DNA from 3 places in the Amycolatopsis sp. lyj-112 genome. Region 3 is predicted to be linked to each of the others. Evidence: riboswitches for the same ligand, from Rfam matches in the RefSeq annotation. Region 3 holds a riboswitch; each other region holds the start of a gene.

The links. A riboswitch is a leader RNA that binds a small molecule or an ion and turns the genes downstream of it on or off. The one in region 3 is predicted to bind S-adenosylmethionine.
Region 1: another riboswitch for S-adenosylmethionine. It lies ahead of ACLJRL_RS35735 (aminotransferase class V-fold PLP-dependent enzyme); the one in region 3 lies ahead of thrC (threonine synthase).
Region 2: another riboswitch for S-adenosylmethionine. It lies ahead of ACLJRL_RS07345 (methionine ABC transporter ATP-binding protein); the one in region 3 lies ahead of thrC (threonine synthase).

What each region holds. Positions count from the first base shown of each region.
Region 1 is NZ_JAJPWS010000016.1:167,006-171,611, reverse strand. It holds gene ACLJRL_RS35745 (RluA family pseudouridine synthase) at 1-602, opposite strand, end outside; gene lspA (signal peptidase II) at 599-1,162, opposite strand; gene ACLJRL_RS35735 (aminotransferase class V-fold PLP-dependent enzyme) at 1,229-2,605, opposite strand; SAM riboswitch class IV at 2,638-2,752, opposite strand; gene ACLJRL_RS35730 (M23 family metallopeptidase) at 2,927-3,604, opposite strand; gene ACLJRL_RS35725 (potassium/proton antiporter) at 3,746-4,606, opposite strand, start outside.
Region 2 is NZ_JAJPWS010000002.1:122,325-126,930, forward strand. It holds gene ACLJRL_RS07340 (4-(cytidine 5'-diphospho)-2-C-methyl-D-erythritol kinase) at 1-517, opposite strand, end outside; gene ACLJRL_RS07345 (methionine ABC transporter ATP-binding protein) at 639-1,649, opposite strand; SAM riboswitch class I at 1,861-1,951, opposite strand; gene rsmA (16S rRNA (adenine(1518)-N(6)/adenine(1519)-N(6))-dimethyltransferase RsmA) at 2,268-3,104, opposite strand; gene ACLJRL_RS07355 (GNAT family N-acetyltransferase) at 3,145-3,717, shown strand; gene ACLJRL_RS07360 (DUF222 domain-containing protein) at 3,978-4,606, shown strand, end outside.
Region 3 is NZ_JAJPWS010000006.1:141,778-146,383, reverse strand. It holds gene ACLJRL_RS21860 (ComEC/Rec2 family competence protein) at 1-912, shown strand, start outside; gene thrC (threonine synthase) at 929-2,194, opposite strand; SAM riboswitch class I at 2,206-2,338, opposite strand; gene holA (DNA polymerase III subunit delta) at 2,474-3,457, shown strand; gene rpsT (30S ribosomal protein S20) at 3,698-3,958, opposite strand; partial or broken gene ACLJRL_RS21840 (DMT family transporter) at 4,314-4,606, shown strand, end outside.

The sequences.
Region 1 (4,606 bases), on a different contig from region 3:
GCGAACTTGTAGTCGTGCCGGGGATGCCGGTCGATCGGGGCGTCGATGGTGCCGCGTATCGGATCCGGGTGGCCTTGGACGATGGCGTGGTAACCCTTGTCGACGGTGCGTTCCTTGAACGCCCGCTTCAGCACGGTGTACGCGTGCTCGCTCTTGGCCACCACCATCACGCCGGTGGTGCCCGCGTCCAGGCGGTGCACGACGCCCTGGCGCTCCGCGGCACCGGAGGTGGCGATCCGCAGCCCGGCGGCGGCGAGGCCACCGACCACGGTCGGCCCGGTCCAGCCGGGGCTCGGGTGCACGGCGACACCAACCGGCTTCGAGATCACGACGATGTCGTCGTCGTCATGCAGGATCCGCATGCCCTCGACCGGTTCCGCGATCACCTCGATGGGCGAGGCGGGCTCGGGCAGGGTCACTTCGAGCAGCCCGCCGGCGGCGAGCCGGTCGGACTTCCCGGCGGGCCTGCCGTCGAGCAGGATCTCACCCGACTCGGCCAGGTCCGCCACCACCGTGCGGGAAAGTCCCAGGAGTTTCGCCAGCCCCGCGTCGACGCGCATTCCGTCGAGCCCGTCGGGAACGGGCAACATTCGCGCGCTCATTCGCTTGCCGCTTTCTTCTTGTCCTTGGTGGACGTTCCGTCATAGTCCTTGCCCAGCAAGGAAAGAATTACGATGAGGACACCGCCGACGCAGATGGCGGAGTCGGCGACGTTGAAGATCGCCCAGCCCTGCCCGTTGGGGGCGAAGGCGGAGATCATGTCGACGACGTGGCCCTGCAGTGGGCCGGGCGCGCGGAAGATCCGGTCGGTCAGGTTGCCGAGCGCACCCGCCAGCACCAGCCCGAGCCCGATCGCCCAGCCGACCGAGCGCAACCGCCGGGACAGCCAGACGATGGCGACCACGACGGCGGCCGCGACCAGCGCGAGCACCCAGGTCAGCCCGGTCGCCATCGAGAAGGCGGCGCCGGGGTTGCGCACCAGCTGGAAGTAGACGAGCCCGCCGAGGAACTCGACCGGCTCCTTGCCCTCCAGGTTGGCCACGGCGAGCTGCTTGGTGAGGAGGTCCAGCCCCCACAGCACCGCGGCGACGACGAACACCACACCGACGCGCTTCTTCGGCAGCGACGGCGCCGGTGGCGCGGTCTCGGGCTCTGTACTCACTCCCCTATTGTCCACGGAGCGTGTTCAGGTCCCCTCGGCGGCCGCCTTCGGCCTGCGCGGCATCGGTCAGGCGCAGAAAGGGGGGAGCTCCCGCGGGTCCGACTCCGGCACCCAGCGGCCGTCCGGCTTCTCGTACTGCCAGCGGGCGCCACGGGCGACGATCTGGCGCAGCGCCAGCACGACCCGGTCCACGTGCTCGGCGGTGCTGCCGAGGCCGAGGCTGACCCGGACGGCCTGCTGTCCCCGCGAACCGGCGGCGGAGATCAGCCGCTTGGTCGCGACGTGCGCGCAGAACGCGCCGTCCCGCACGCCGATGCCGTATTCCGCGGAAAGGACCGCGGCGAGCCAGCCGGGATCGAAGCCGTCGACGACGAAGCTCAGGGTGCCGACCCGGTCGACAGGCGCGTCGAACAGCCGCAGTTCGGCGAAACCGGGGATACCGGCGAGACCGCGACGCAGCCGCGCCAGCAGTTCGTCCTCGTGGGCGACGATCGCGTCCCAGTTCCCGGCCAGCGTCTCGCAGGCGACACCGAGGGCGTAGACGCCGACAGTGTTGGGGGAACCGGCTTCGTGCCGCTCGGGGCCGGCGTTCCAGACGACGCCGAGGTCTTCGGAGTCACGGGTGACGAGCTTGGTCGCGCCGCCGCCGGCGAGGTACGGCTGGGCGGCGCGCAGCCAGTCGGCGCGGCCGATCAGCGCGCCCGCACCGAAAGGCGCGTAGAGCTTGTGCCCGGAGAGCGCGATGTAGTCGACGTCGAGCTTGCGCAAAGAGATTTCGCGGTGCGGCGCCAGCTGTGCGGCGTCGAGCGCGATCCGGGCGCCGTGCTGACGCGCGACGGCGGCGATCTCCTTGACGGGCAACAGTTCCCCGGTCACGTTGGACGCGCCGGTGATGACGACCAGACGCGGTCCCTGGGGGCAGCCGGCGAGTGCTTCGTCCACAGCGGACACCGCGGCGAGACGCGTGCGAGGGGTCTCGATCCGGCGGACGTTCGGACCCTTCCACGGCAGCAGCGCGGCGTGGTGCTCGGTGTCGAACACGACGACGGACGTGTGCTTCGGCAGGCTGCGCGCGAGGAGGTTGAAGGAATCGGTGGTGTTGCGGGTGAACACGACGGCGTCGGTCGTGCGGGCGTCCACGAACTCGCGCAGGATTCCCCGCGTGCGCTCGTAAAGCTTGGTGGAGACCTGCGAGGCGAACCCGGCGCCGCGGTGCACGCTGGCGTACCAGGGAAGGAACTCGTCGACGGCGCGCCGCACGGTGTCCAGGCACGGCGCGCTCGCCGCGTGGTCGAGGTTGGCGTAGCCGATGTCGCCGCCGGTGACGAGCGGGACCCGCAGATCGGCGCAGGCGACGGTCGGGATTTCCTGCGTGGCAACGGTTTCCGCGACATCGCCGGTGTTCGCGGCGGGGGCGTTGGTGCGTTCGAGAGCGAGAGTCATCGTCATCCTCCGGGCCTGGGGACCCGACGAGGATCCCGCGCTTGCCCGTCGCACCACGCGACGAGCCAGGTCCTCACCCGGGGCACCCCACCGCGGAAGGAGGGTTGCCGGTCAGCTAGCCGGGGCTTGACGCTGACACTCGTGACCTAAGAACGAAGTTAGCCGATGCCGGTGGGATCAAGCCACCCCTTGCCCGCATGTTGAGACGCCGCTCACGCTTTCCGCAAGCGAAAAGAACCCCGCAATTAGTCCTCTACTTGCGGTAGTTGCACAGACAAGTACCGCAAGTAGAGGACGAAACGCGGGAGGTCAGATGCGAGGTCAGATGCGGAATCGGCCGGGGAGGGAAACGGTGGCGCGGGACGAAACCTGGGTCGCGGTACCCGAGTACTGATCGGTGCCCTCGGTGAACTGCCAGTCGCCGAAGGTCTTGCCGTTCACCGCCTCGCCGTGGGCGTCGGCGACCTTGGTCGAGAGGTCGTCGTAGGACACGCCGTTCCAGTTGCCCGCGCCGACGCCGAAGTCGCGCGAGTCACCGTTCGCCACCGCGGTGGGCAGGCTCCACAGGGTGAAGTGCACGTGGGCGCCGGTACTGCTGCCGCCACAGGGCAGCGCGTTCCCGGTCCGGCCGAGGGCGTCACCAGGCACGACCTGCTGACCGTCGGTCACCGAAATGCCCTCGATGTGGTAGTACCCGGTGCGCCAGCCGTCGGCGTGGTCGATGGTCACCCAGTCGCCGCCGTCGCAGTGCTGGATCCGGACGGTGCCCGCCAGCGGCGCGCGCACGGTCTTGTCCGCGGGGCTGAAGTCGATGGCGTTCTTCACGCCGGTGGACCCGTTGTCGGAGTGGATCCCCGCCGAGTAGAGCGACTGTCCGGTCTCGAACGGCAGCCCGAACGCCGGGAACGCACCCGCGGCCGCCGCAGGGGTCGAAAGAACCACCCCGACGAGAACGGCCACGGCCCCCAGACCGGCGAATCGCGTAGGAAGCTTCGTCACCTTGCGTACTCCTTACCCCGTGACACTCACCCATTCGATGGAGTCAATTGCGGGGAAGGTAATCCAAAAGGAGTACAAAGTGAACTAATTGTAGAGAAATTTTCGTGATCAACCGACTAAAGGCTGGTGCGAGTTCGTGACCTACTGGCCGGATTCGCCCTTCCACCTGGCGAGGCGACCGGCCCGGTCGACGGCCCGCAGGCGTCGTTCGGCCGCGTCGCGCGCCTCAGAGGTGGTCACGACGAGTAACTGATCTCGTTCCTGCAGCCGGGTGTCCTTGTTGGGCGTGAAGCCGGTGCCGTCCCGGACGAGCAGGCTGATCGTCGCGCCCACCGGCAGCCGCAGTTCCGCCAGGTAGACGCCGTGCATCTTCGACCCGGAGTGGATGCGGACCTGCAGGAGTTCGGCGCCCATCTCGTCGAGCGGCGCGGAGTCGACCTCGATCTCGTGCACTTCGCCGCGTTGCGCCAGCCCGAGGATCCTCGCGAGCGGGCTCAGCGTCGCACCTTGCAGCAACGTCAGCACGATGACCAGCACGAACACCGCGTCGACCAGTTCTTGCGCCCCCGGCACCCCGGAGGAGAGCGGGATCAGCGCGAGCACGATCGGCACGGCACCGCGTAGCCCGGCCCACGACAGGAACACCTGATCTCGCCAGGGGATCTTGAACGGCAGAGCCGACAGCATCACCGACAGCGGGCGGGCGAGCAGCAGCACGACGGCGCCCGCGACCAGGCCCTGGACCAGGCTCTCGAAGATCCTGCTCGGCGAGGCGAACAGGCCCAGCAGCACGAAGAGCCCGATCTGCGCGAGCCAGCCGAGCCCTTCGGCGAACGACAGCGTGTCCGAGCGGTGCGGCAGCTTCGAATTCCCCAGCACCAGCGCGGCGACGTAGGTGGCGAGCAGTCCGGAGGCGTGCGCGAGCTGCCCGCTCGAGTACGCCACGACGCAGACCGCGACCGTGGCCAGCGGATACAGGCCGGTCGCCGGGAGCGCGGCCCG
Region 2 (4,606 bases), on a different contig from region 3:
TGTGCCGGGACAACACCGGCACCAGCTGCTCACCACGCCCCGTGCCCAGCGCCGTCCCGCCGTAGAGCGCGAAAGGAACGTCGCTGCCGAGCTTGGCGGCGATGCCTGCCAGTTCATCGCGAGAAATTTCGAGTTTCCAGAGTGACGCGAGCCCGACCAAGGTCGCGGCCGCGTCGGCACTGCCCCCGGCCATCCCGCCGGCGACCGGAATGCCTTTGCGCAACACAACGCGAACCTTGGATTCGGCCTCTGCCTTACCGACGTGGGCCGCCAGCGCCTGCGCCGCTTTCCAAGCCAGGTTGTTGGCGCCGGTCGGTACGGAACCTTCACCTTCGCCGTAGACCTCGACGCCGGGATCGTCGGTGGCCGCGACGGTCACCTCGTCGGTCAGTGAAAGCGCCTGGAACACGGTCACCAGCTCGTGGTAGCCGTCCGGGCGTACGTCACCGACCGCCAGGTGCAAGTTGACCTTGGCGGGAACCCTGACGGTGACTGGGGGCGGAACGACGGCGAGCACGCCTCAAGCCTACGTGCCCACCCCACTTGTGCTGCCACCAGGAGAAAGCGAACAGGACGAGTCAGACACGAACGGGCCGCTCAAGACCGATTTCGTCCTGAGCGGCCCATTCGAGAGAAAATCAGGCAGCGACGCCCTGCGGTCCGCGAACAGGGTGGCTCACGTGGCCACCGCGCTCGGCGATCCACGCGAGCGCGGCATCCGCGCGCTCGCCGCGCACACCGAGACGGAAACGCCCGACCGGGGTGTCGCCGATCCGGGTCAAACCACCGCCGATGGTGGCGAGTTCGACGTCGAAGCGCCCTGCCGCCTCGGGCAGCAGCGCACCGACCGACGCGAAACCGACCAGCACGACGTCCACGGCTCGGTCGTACTTTGCGGTCTGCGCCCGGCTGGTCTCGATCGTGGGCAACAGTGCCTGCGCGGTCCGGCTGTTCGGGTCGGAGACCAGGTCGAGCACGGTCCCGCGCTCGATGATCGCTCCGGACTCCAGAACGGCGACGTCGTCGCAGACACGCCGGACCACGCTCGCGTCAGGAGTGGTGAGCAGCACGGTGACCCCGAGTTCGGCACGCGCACGGTCGAGCACGGTCAAGACCGCACCGGACTCTTCGGGCCGCACACCCGCGGTCGGGTCGTCGGCCAGGAGCACGGCCGGCCCGGCGGCAAGCGCCTTGGCGATCGCCACCCGGCGCAGCTGTCCCTCGGTCAGTTCGCCCGGTCGCTGACCCGCCCGCTGGCTGAGTCCGACCAGGTCGAGCAAGTTGCCGACCCGGTTTCGACGCTGCGGCCCGTCGAGGCCCAGCTGCTCGAGCGGAGAAGCGATGTTGCCTGCGATGGTGCGCTCGGCGAGCAGTTCAGGCTTGGTGCTGACGACCCCGACCTGACGGCGGATCTCCCGCAGGCGGCGTCCGTCGAGGGTCCCGGTGTTGAGGCCGTCGAGACGAACAACGCCCCGGTCGGGACGCTCCTGAAGGCCGATGCAACGAGCGAGGGTCGACTTGCCGGAGCCCGCCGGACCGACTACTCCGAACAACGAGCCGGCTTGGATGTCCACGCTGACGTCGCGCAGGGCGACCACGGGATTTCCGTTGAGGGGAAAGGACTTGGACAGGTTTTCGACAGTGATCACGAAGGGCTCCATGCAAATGGGGCGCTGCTTCTTTCGAGCGCGCCAACCGTCACCGATTAACCGTCCAGAGCGGACGGTTTTCAGAGGAAAGGGAAAAGACTCAGGCAGTAACGGTGGAGCGTCGACACGCACTTACCGTGCGGCGACCTTCGTCGACAACGCGTCGCCTGGTCAGCAGGAGCGGGTGGGTGACCCTGTTCATTAGGCACAGCCTCCATCGGTCCTGGCGGTAGCACCTGCCCTGTGGAGGGTGGTTGCTGCGACTTCGGCGAGCCAGGTCTCTCAGTCGCTCGGGATGGCTTACTGAGTAAAACCGATCTCACTAGATGAAAGCAAGCGCGTAGGCGCAGATCACACGACTGGTCGCGTCCATAATACAGGATCAGCCATCCATATTCTGGGATGACAGCGGATGTTCACGATTCGAATCAAGGCCTCTGCCTGCAGAGACAGGCCGGAAGCAGGACGCTCGTGACGACCATTCACGCAGCCGTACTGACCTCTGTCGACATCCGCGTCCGTGCGGTCTCGACCACACCCGCCACGAGGTTTGGACCAAGGACCTCCGGCGCGACGACCTGCGTAGACCGCCGACACTCGCCTCCGCCGGCTACCCCGTCAGTCAGCCGCGGCGGCGATCCGAGCGAACTGATGAACGTCCAACTGCTCCCCGCGGGTCTTGGGGTCGATGCCGGCCTTCTCGAGCAGTTGTCCAGCACGTTCAGCCGAACCGGCCCAGGAAGCCAACGCCGCACGCAAGGTCTTCCGCCGCTGCGAGAAAGCGGCGTCGACGACTGCGAACAGGCGACCTCGCTCAACAGACGACACCACTTCGCCGCGTTCGAAGGCGACCAAGGCGGAGTCGACGTTCGGCACGGGCCAGAACACCGAACGAGGCACCGCAGCGACCTTGCGCGCCTTTCCGTACCAGGCGAGCTTGACACTGGGTATGCCGTAGGTCCGGCTTCCCGGGCCGGCGGCCATCCGGTCGGCGACCTCGGTCTGGACCATCACGAGTCCGCTGGTCAGTGACGGCAGCTCGGCGAGCAGGTGGAGCACGACGGGGACAGCGACGTTGTACGGCAGGTTCGCCACGAGCGCCGTCGGCTGCCCCGGCAGGTCTGCCGCCGTCACCCGCAGGGCATCCGCCCGAACGACGGTCAGCTTTTCGGCACCGCCCCGCTCGGCCACGGTTTCCGGCAGACGTCCGGCGAGCACGGGGTCGATCTCGACCGCGACGACCTCGGCACCGGCCGCGAGCAGCCCGAGCGTCAGCGAGCCGAGCCCCGGCCCGACCTCGAGCACCACATCGCCTTCACCGACTCCGGAAAGCTCGACGATGCGGCGGACGGTGTTGGGGTCGTGCACGAAGTTCTGGCCGAGCTTCTTGGTCGGACGTACGTCCAGCTCGGACGCCAGCGCCCTGATCTCCGCAGGCCCGAGCAGTTCAGTCACCCGACGATCGTAACCAGCCCCGGTGAGCCACGATTGGCCGGTGGACAACGTTGCGCTCGAAGGGGACAAGGTCCGGCTGCGTGACTGGCAGCCATCCGACTTCGCACCGCTCAGGGACCTACTCGATCCCGCGCGGCCATGGCATGAGACGAACGGACCGTACTTCGGTCGCCCTACTGCCGATGAGGCCGGTTCACGGGCGCTGAAACTCACCAGCCGCACGGTCACGCCCGATCCCCGCACCAGCCTTGCCGTGACCGACCTCGGCGATGGCAGATTGATCGGCCAGGTCAGCTGGTACTGGGAAAGCGAAGAAACCGACTGGCGTCGGCTGGGGCTGGTCATCTACGACGAGCTGTACTGGGGTGGAGGGTTCGGCACCGAGGCGCTGCGTCTATGGACGAGCTACCTGTTCGCGCGGACAGACGCGCTTCGGCTGGACTTCGCCACCTTCTCGGGCAACCCGGGAATGATCGCCGTAGGACGCAGCTTGGGCTTCGTCGAGGAAGGCCGGTTCCGGCAAGCCCGGCGCTGGTCCGGCGGCGTACACGATGCCGTTGTGTACGGGGTACTCCGCGAGGAATGGCAACGCGCGAACAGGTCGGCGGAATAACCGAGGAGAGCCCTGAGGGGCCACACATCCGCGCCGCGCTGGCAGCGTCAGACGGGACCGCAGCCCGGAGACCAAGGCTTTCGCCGACCCCAGGCTCCTTCGAAGAGTCCCGAACTCACCTGCAACATCCTTAGGGAGTAGCGGGCCTGGATCGCATCCCACTCCAGGGTGATAGAGGCAGGATCGCGCGCTCGCAGAGTGATCAGGATTCACCAGAATGAGACCGTGCATTTGTTCGAACACACCGCGACAATCGAGGGATGACCAGCACAAACACCCCCAAGGCCTTCCCGCATAACCTGCCGGAAGGTGAGCCCGAGCTGCTTCTCAACGAGTTGCAGACACGGCTACGCGAAGGGCGACGTCTGTTCGCCGAAGTCGGCCAGATCCTGGCCGAGATCGAGTCACGCGGCGTCCGGGACCTCTACGGATACAACTCGATCGCCGTCTTCTACGAGCACGCGGCCCGGGTGCCCCGGGCCGAGGCGAAGAAGGTGACCGACCGGGCACTCGCACTCAACTCGAGACGCACGCGCGACGGCACCTCGGCTCCACCCATCGCGCCTTTGACCGGAGTCGCCGCCGCCACAGGAGTGCTGGTCGATGCCGGCATCGACCGCATCGTCGCGGTCATGAGAAGGCTTCCAGAGCGCATTCCCGCAAGTACACGGCTTGAAGTCGAAGAGGACCTGGTGAGCCTCGCCGGCGTCGCACGACCTCGCGAGGTCACAGTGGCCGGAACCGACTGGATCGCGCGCCTCGATCCAGAGGGGAACGACTCCGAGAACCCGCGGACACGGCGTCCGCGAAGTGAGTTCTGGCTGCGCCAGAAACGAACCGGCCGCTGGGACATGCGGGGCAACCTCGATTCCGAGACAGGCGCCAGGCT
Region 3 (4,606 bases):
CTTCTGGTCGCCATCCGGCTTCGTCACGCGCGGATCCTGCTGGCGATCGCACTGGCCGGTGGCCTTCTCGTCTTCGTCCCGGTGCGGGTGCTGGCCCCGGCGTGGCCACCGGCGGCGTGGAGCGCCGTCGCCTGCGACGTCGGGCAAGGCGACGCCGTCGTCCTCGCCACGGCCGAGCGGGGGAGGGCGGTGGTGGTCGACACCGGACCGGAACCCGGGCCGGTGGATGAGTGCTTGAGCAGGCTCGGTGTGGACCGGGTCCCGCTGGTCGTCCTGAGTCACCTGCACGCCGACCACGTCGGCGGTCTCGAATCGGTCTTCGAGGGCCGTTCGGTCGGAGCGGTCGCCGTCGGGCCCGGCCGGGCCCCCGCGTGGGCGTGGCAGCAGGTCGCCGACGAGACGGCGCGTCGGGGGATTCCCTTGCTGGAACTGGGGATCGGGCAGCGGCTCGAATGGCCGGGGCTGTCACTGGACGTACTGGGGCCCCACTACGTCACGCGGCGATCGGCCGTCGAGCAGGACGGGACGGTGATCAACAACGGCTCGGTCGTCCTGCGGGCCGCGACTCCGGCGGGCCGGGTGTTGCTGACCGGCGACGTCGAACTGGCCGCGCAGGCAGACCTGCTGGCCGAAGGGAGGGACCTGCATGCCGAGATCCTGAAGGTTCCGCACCACGGAAGCCGTTACACGGCACCGGATTTCCTCAACGCCGTCGCGCCACGAGTGGCGCTGGTGAGTGTCGGTGCCGGGAACACGTACGGCCACCCGAACAAGTCCACTTTGGACAACCTGACGGCCGTCGGTGCCACGATCGCGAGGACGGACACGGACGGCGACACCGCGGTCGTCGCCGACACGCGAGGTCTCGCCCTGGTGCGCCGGGGTGAGCCCCGTGGCCCGCCTCGTTCCTGAGGCGGGCCGACGGAACTCAGATGCCGAGTGCCTCGCGGACCGCGTCGGCGGAGGCCGAGACGGTGGCCTTCGGGCCGACCTTGTCCTCGATGGCGTCGAGCGTCTTGAGGCCGTCACCGGTGATCAGCAGCACGATCTCGGTGTCCGGGTCGAGCTTGCCCGCCGCGAGGAGCTTCTTGGCCGTCGCCACGGTGACTCCACCGGCGGTTTCGGTGAAGATGCCTTCGGTGCGGGCCAGCAGCCGGATGCCTTCGACGACCTCTTCGTCGGTGACGTCTTCGATCGCGCCGCCGGTGCGGTTGACCACGTCGAGGACGTAGGGGCCGTCGGCCGGGTTGCCGATCGCCAGCGACCGGGCGATCGTGTCCGGCTTGACCGGCTGGACCACGTCGTGGCCCGCGCGGAACGCGGCCGAGACGGGGGAGCAGCCGGTGGCCTGCGCGCCGAACACCTTGTACGGCGTCTCTTCGACGAGGCCGAGCTGGCCGAACTCGCGGAAACCCTTGTCCACCTTGGTGAGCTGGGAACCGGAGGCGATCGGCACCACGATCTGCGGGGGAATCCGCCAGCCGAGCTGCTCGGCGACCTCGAAGGCCAGCGTCTTGGAGCCTTCCGAGTAGTAGGGCCGGACGTTCACGTTGACGAACGCCCAGCTCTCCTGCTCGGAGGCGAGCTGAGTGGCGAGCCGGTTCACGTCGTCGTAGTTGCCGTCGACGGCAATCAGGTCACCGTCGTACACGGCGGTGGTGAGGATCTTGGCGCGCTCGAGGCTCTTCGGGATCAGCACGACCGACCGCCAGCCGGCGCGGGCCGCGGCGGAGGCGACCGCGTTGGCCAGGTTTCCTGTCGACGGACAGGCGAGCACTTCGAATCCGAACTCGCGGGCGGCCGCCAGCGCGACCGCGACCACGCGGTCCTTGAACGAGTGCGTGGGGTTGCCGGTGTCGTCCTTCACCCAGACCTTCTTGACGCCCAACGCCTTCGCCAGCCTGTCGGCCTGGACGAGCCGCGTTGCACCGGGCTCGGTGTTGGGGATCTCTTCGACGTTCGAAGGCACCGGGAGGAGCTTCTTGTAGCGCCAGATGTTGTTCGGTCCGGCTTCGATGTCCTCACGGCGCACACGGCCGAAGTCGTAGGCGACCTCGAGCGGCGAGAAGTCTTCGGCGGAAACGAATTCGGGGGCGAGCGGCTGCCGGTGTCCCTCTTCCTTCGACACCAGTTCGACGGCCGGTCCGAGGTCCGGGGTCTTGGTGGTGGAGGTCGTTCCGAGGGTTGCGGTCATCACGAGGTCCTTCCTCATCTGCCCCGCCGAGGCGGGCCGGAATTGGCACCGTGATCGTCAGCTACCCCGCGATCGCGGGATGACAGGCTGACGCCGGTTGCCGGGGCTTCATCGGGCCGTTCCCTCTGCCCCTCTGGATGAGCGGTATTCGATTGTCGGCACGCACAAGATCGCGTCGCCTCGGTTACACCGTACGACATGGTGCCGGGGTCGGGCCACCGTGCCCGGAACACGTCACCGGACAAAGCACGCGAGAAGAGGAGTGGCAGGATCGTCACCGTGACGACGCAAGCTTCCGCCCCATCGCCGCTGGTCCTGGTCCTCGGCGAGGAAGAGCTGCTGATCGAACGCGCTGTCCGCGGCGCTTCGGACGCGGCCAAAGCGGCCGATCCGACCGCGGACCTCACCCGGATCCGGGTGTCCGACCTCACAGTCCCCGCCCTCGCGGAGATGGTCAGCCCCTCGCTGTTCGCCGAAGGCCGGGTCATCGTCATCGAGTCCGCGCACGACATCTCGCAGGAGCTCTCCGACGGGGTGATGGCCTACGTCAAGTCGCCCGCCGAAGGCATCGTTCTCGTCGTCGTGCACAGCGGAGGCGGCCGAAGCAAGGCCGCGAAGGCGTTGCCGGGTGCCCTGAAGAAGGCCGGGGCGGAGATCGTCGAATGCGCGAAGCTGACCAAAGCCGCTGAGCGGGAATCCTTTGTCCGCAACGAAGTTCGCCGGGTGGGCGGGAAGATCGACGGCGCGGCCGTGCTGGCGTTGATCGACGCCGTCGGCTCGGATCTGCGCGAGCTGTCCTCGGCCGCGACCCAGCTTGTCGCGGACGCCGGGGGCACGGTCGACGAGCAGGCCGTGCGCCGCTATCACCGGGGCCGCGCGGACGTGAACGGGTTCGCCGTCGCCGAGAAGGCCGTCGGCGGAGACATGGCGGCCGCGCTGGAGGCGCTGCGCTGGGCGATGCAACTGGGTGTCCCGTACGTGCTGGTCGCGGACGCTCTCGCCGACGCCGTCCGCACGATCGCGCGGGTGTCCGGGGCCGGGCGCGGGAACCCGAACCAGATGGCCGGTGAGCTGGGGATGCCGCCGTGGAAGGTGCGCAAGGCGCAGGGGCAGGCCCGAGGCTGGGGGCAGGACGGCCTCGCCACCGCCATGCGGGTCGTCGCCCGCCTGAACGCCGAGGTCAAGGGAGCGGCGGCGGACCCCGAATACGCCATCGAGCGCGCCGTCCTGGAAATCATCGCCGCCCACGGCACCCCACGCTGACGCCGCCCGACGGTACCGAGTCACACCACTCGCCGGACCGAGCCCGACACGCAACGCACTCCACATCTGGACCGGCGGACTGTCTCACCGGAAGCGCGCCAGCGCGACGGTGAGACTTCACCCGTCGCGCGCCTCTTTCGGGCCGAAGGCCCACGTAAACGCGATGAAGGGGCGCCTCCCCGCGCCACGTGAGTGACAAGCGGTTCGACGCCCCTTCGGCGCGTTTACGTCAGCGCGCGATTAAAGAGAATTCACGCGCTTCGCGATCGCGGACTTCTTGTTGGCGGCCTGGTTGGCGTGGAGAACGCCCTTGGTCACGGCCTTGTCCAGCTTCTGGGCCGCGTCCTTCTGCGCCTCCAGGGCCTTGGCCTTGTCACCGGAGTCGGTGGCTTCGCGGACCTTGCGGACCGCGGTCTTCACCGAGGACCGGATCGCCTGGTTGCGCTGACGCGCCTTCTCGTTGGTCGTGATGCGCTTGATCTGCGACTTGATGTTGGCCACGGGGGCGCTCCTCTTGGTATCTCGGTGGTTCACCGCCGCGTTGTGAACGGCCCTGCGCGCTCGGAAGCGGCGCGGGTTTCCTCCATTGCGGAATGCCACACGACGGTGAACGGCCAGCTTAACAGCCGTCCCGGTAGTGATCGCGGCCGCCTCGGGAGGGTGGCTGCGGTACGGTGAAGATCGTAGTGCCTAGGGTTCCGCCGCCGGTCCGCGTTCAGCGATCCACACAATCAGGGCAGGCGGGACAGGTCCGAGCGGCACCATCGGCGGGGCCGGAAGCGCCGCCGTTCATCTGACGGGACAAAAGCCTGGAGGACCCGGCTTTCCGCATGCGTGGAAAGTGGAAAGGTCCGCAGTGAACGCCACCGCCCTGTCGTTGGTCCTCATCGCCGCCGTCATCCACGCGGCCTGGAATCTGGCCGCCAAACGGATCCGCCGCGGTGGTGCCCGGTTCGTCTGGGCGTATTACAGCCTGTCCGCCGTAGTGCTCGTTCCCGTCATGGCGGTCTCGCTCGCCATCGAGCCCCAGCGTCCACAGTGGACCTGGCTGTTCGCCGCCGCGGTCACCGCGGTGCTGCACATCACCTATGGGGTCGTCCTCCAGCGCGGTTACGCCGTCGGTGATCTGTCCGTCGTGTATCCCCTCGC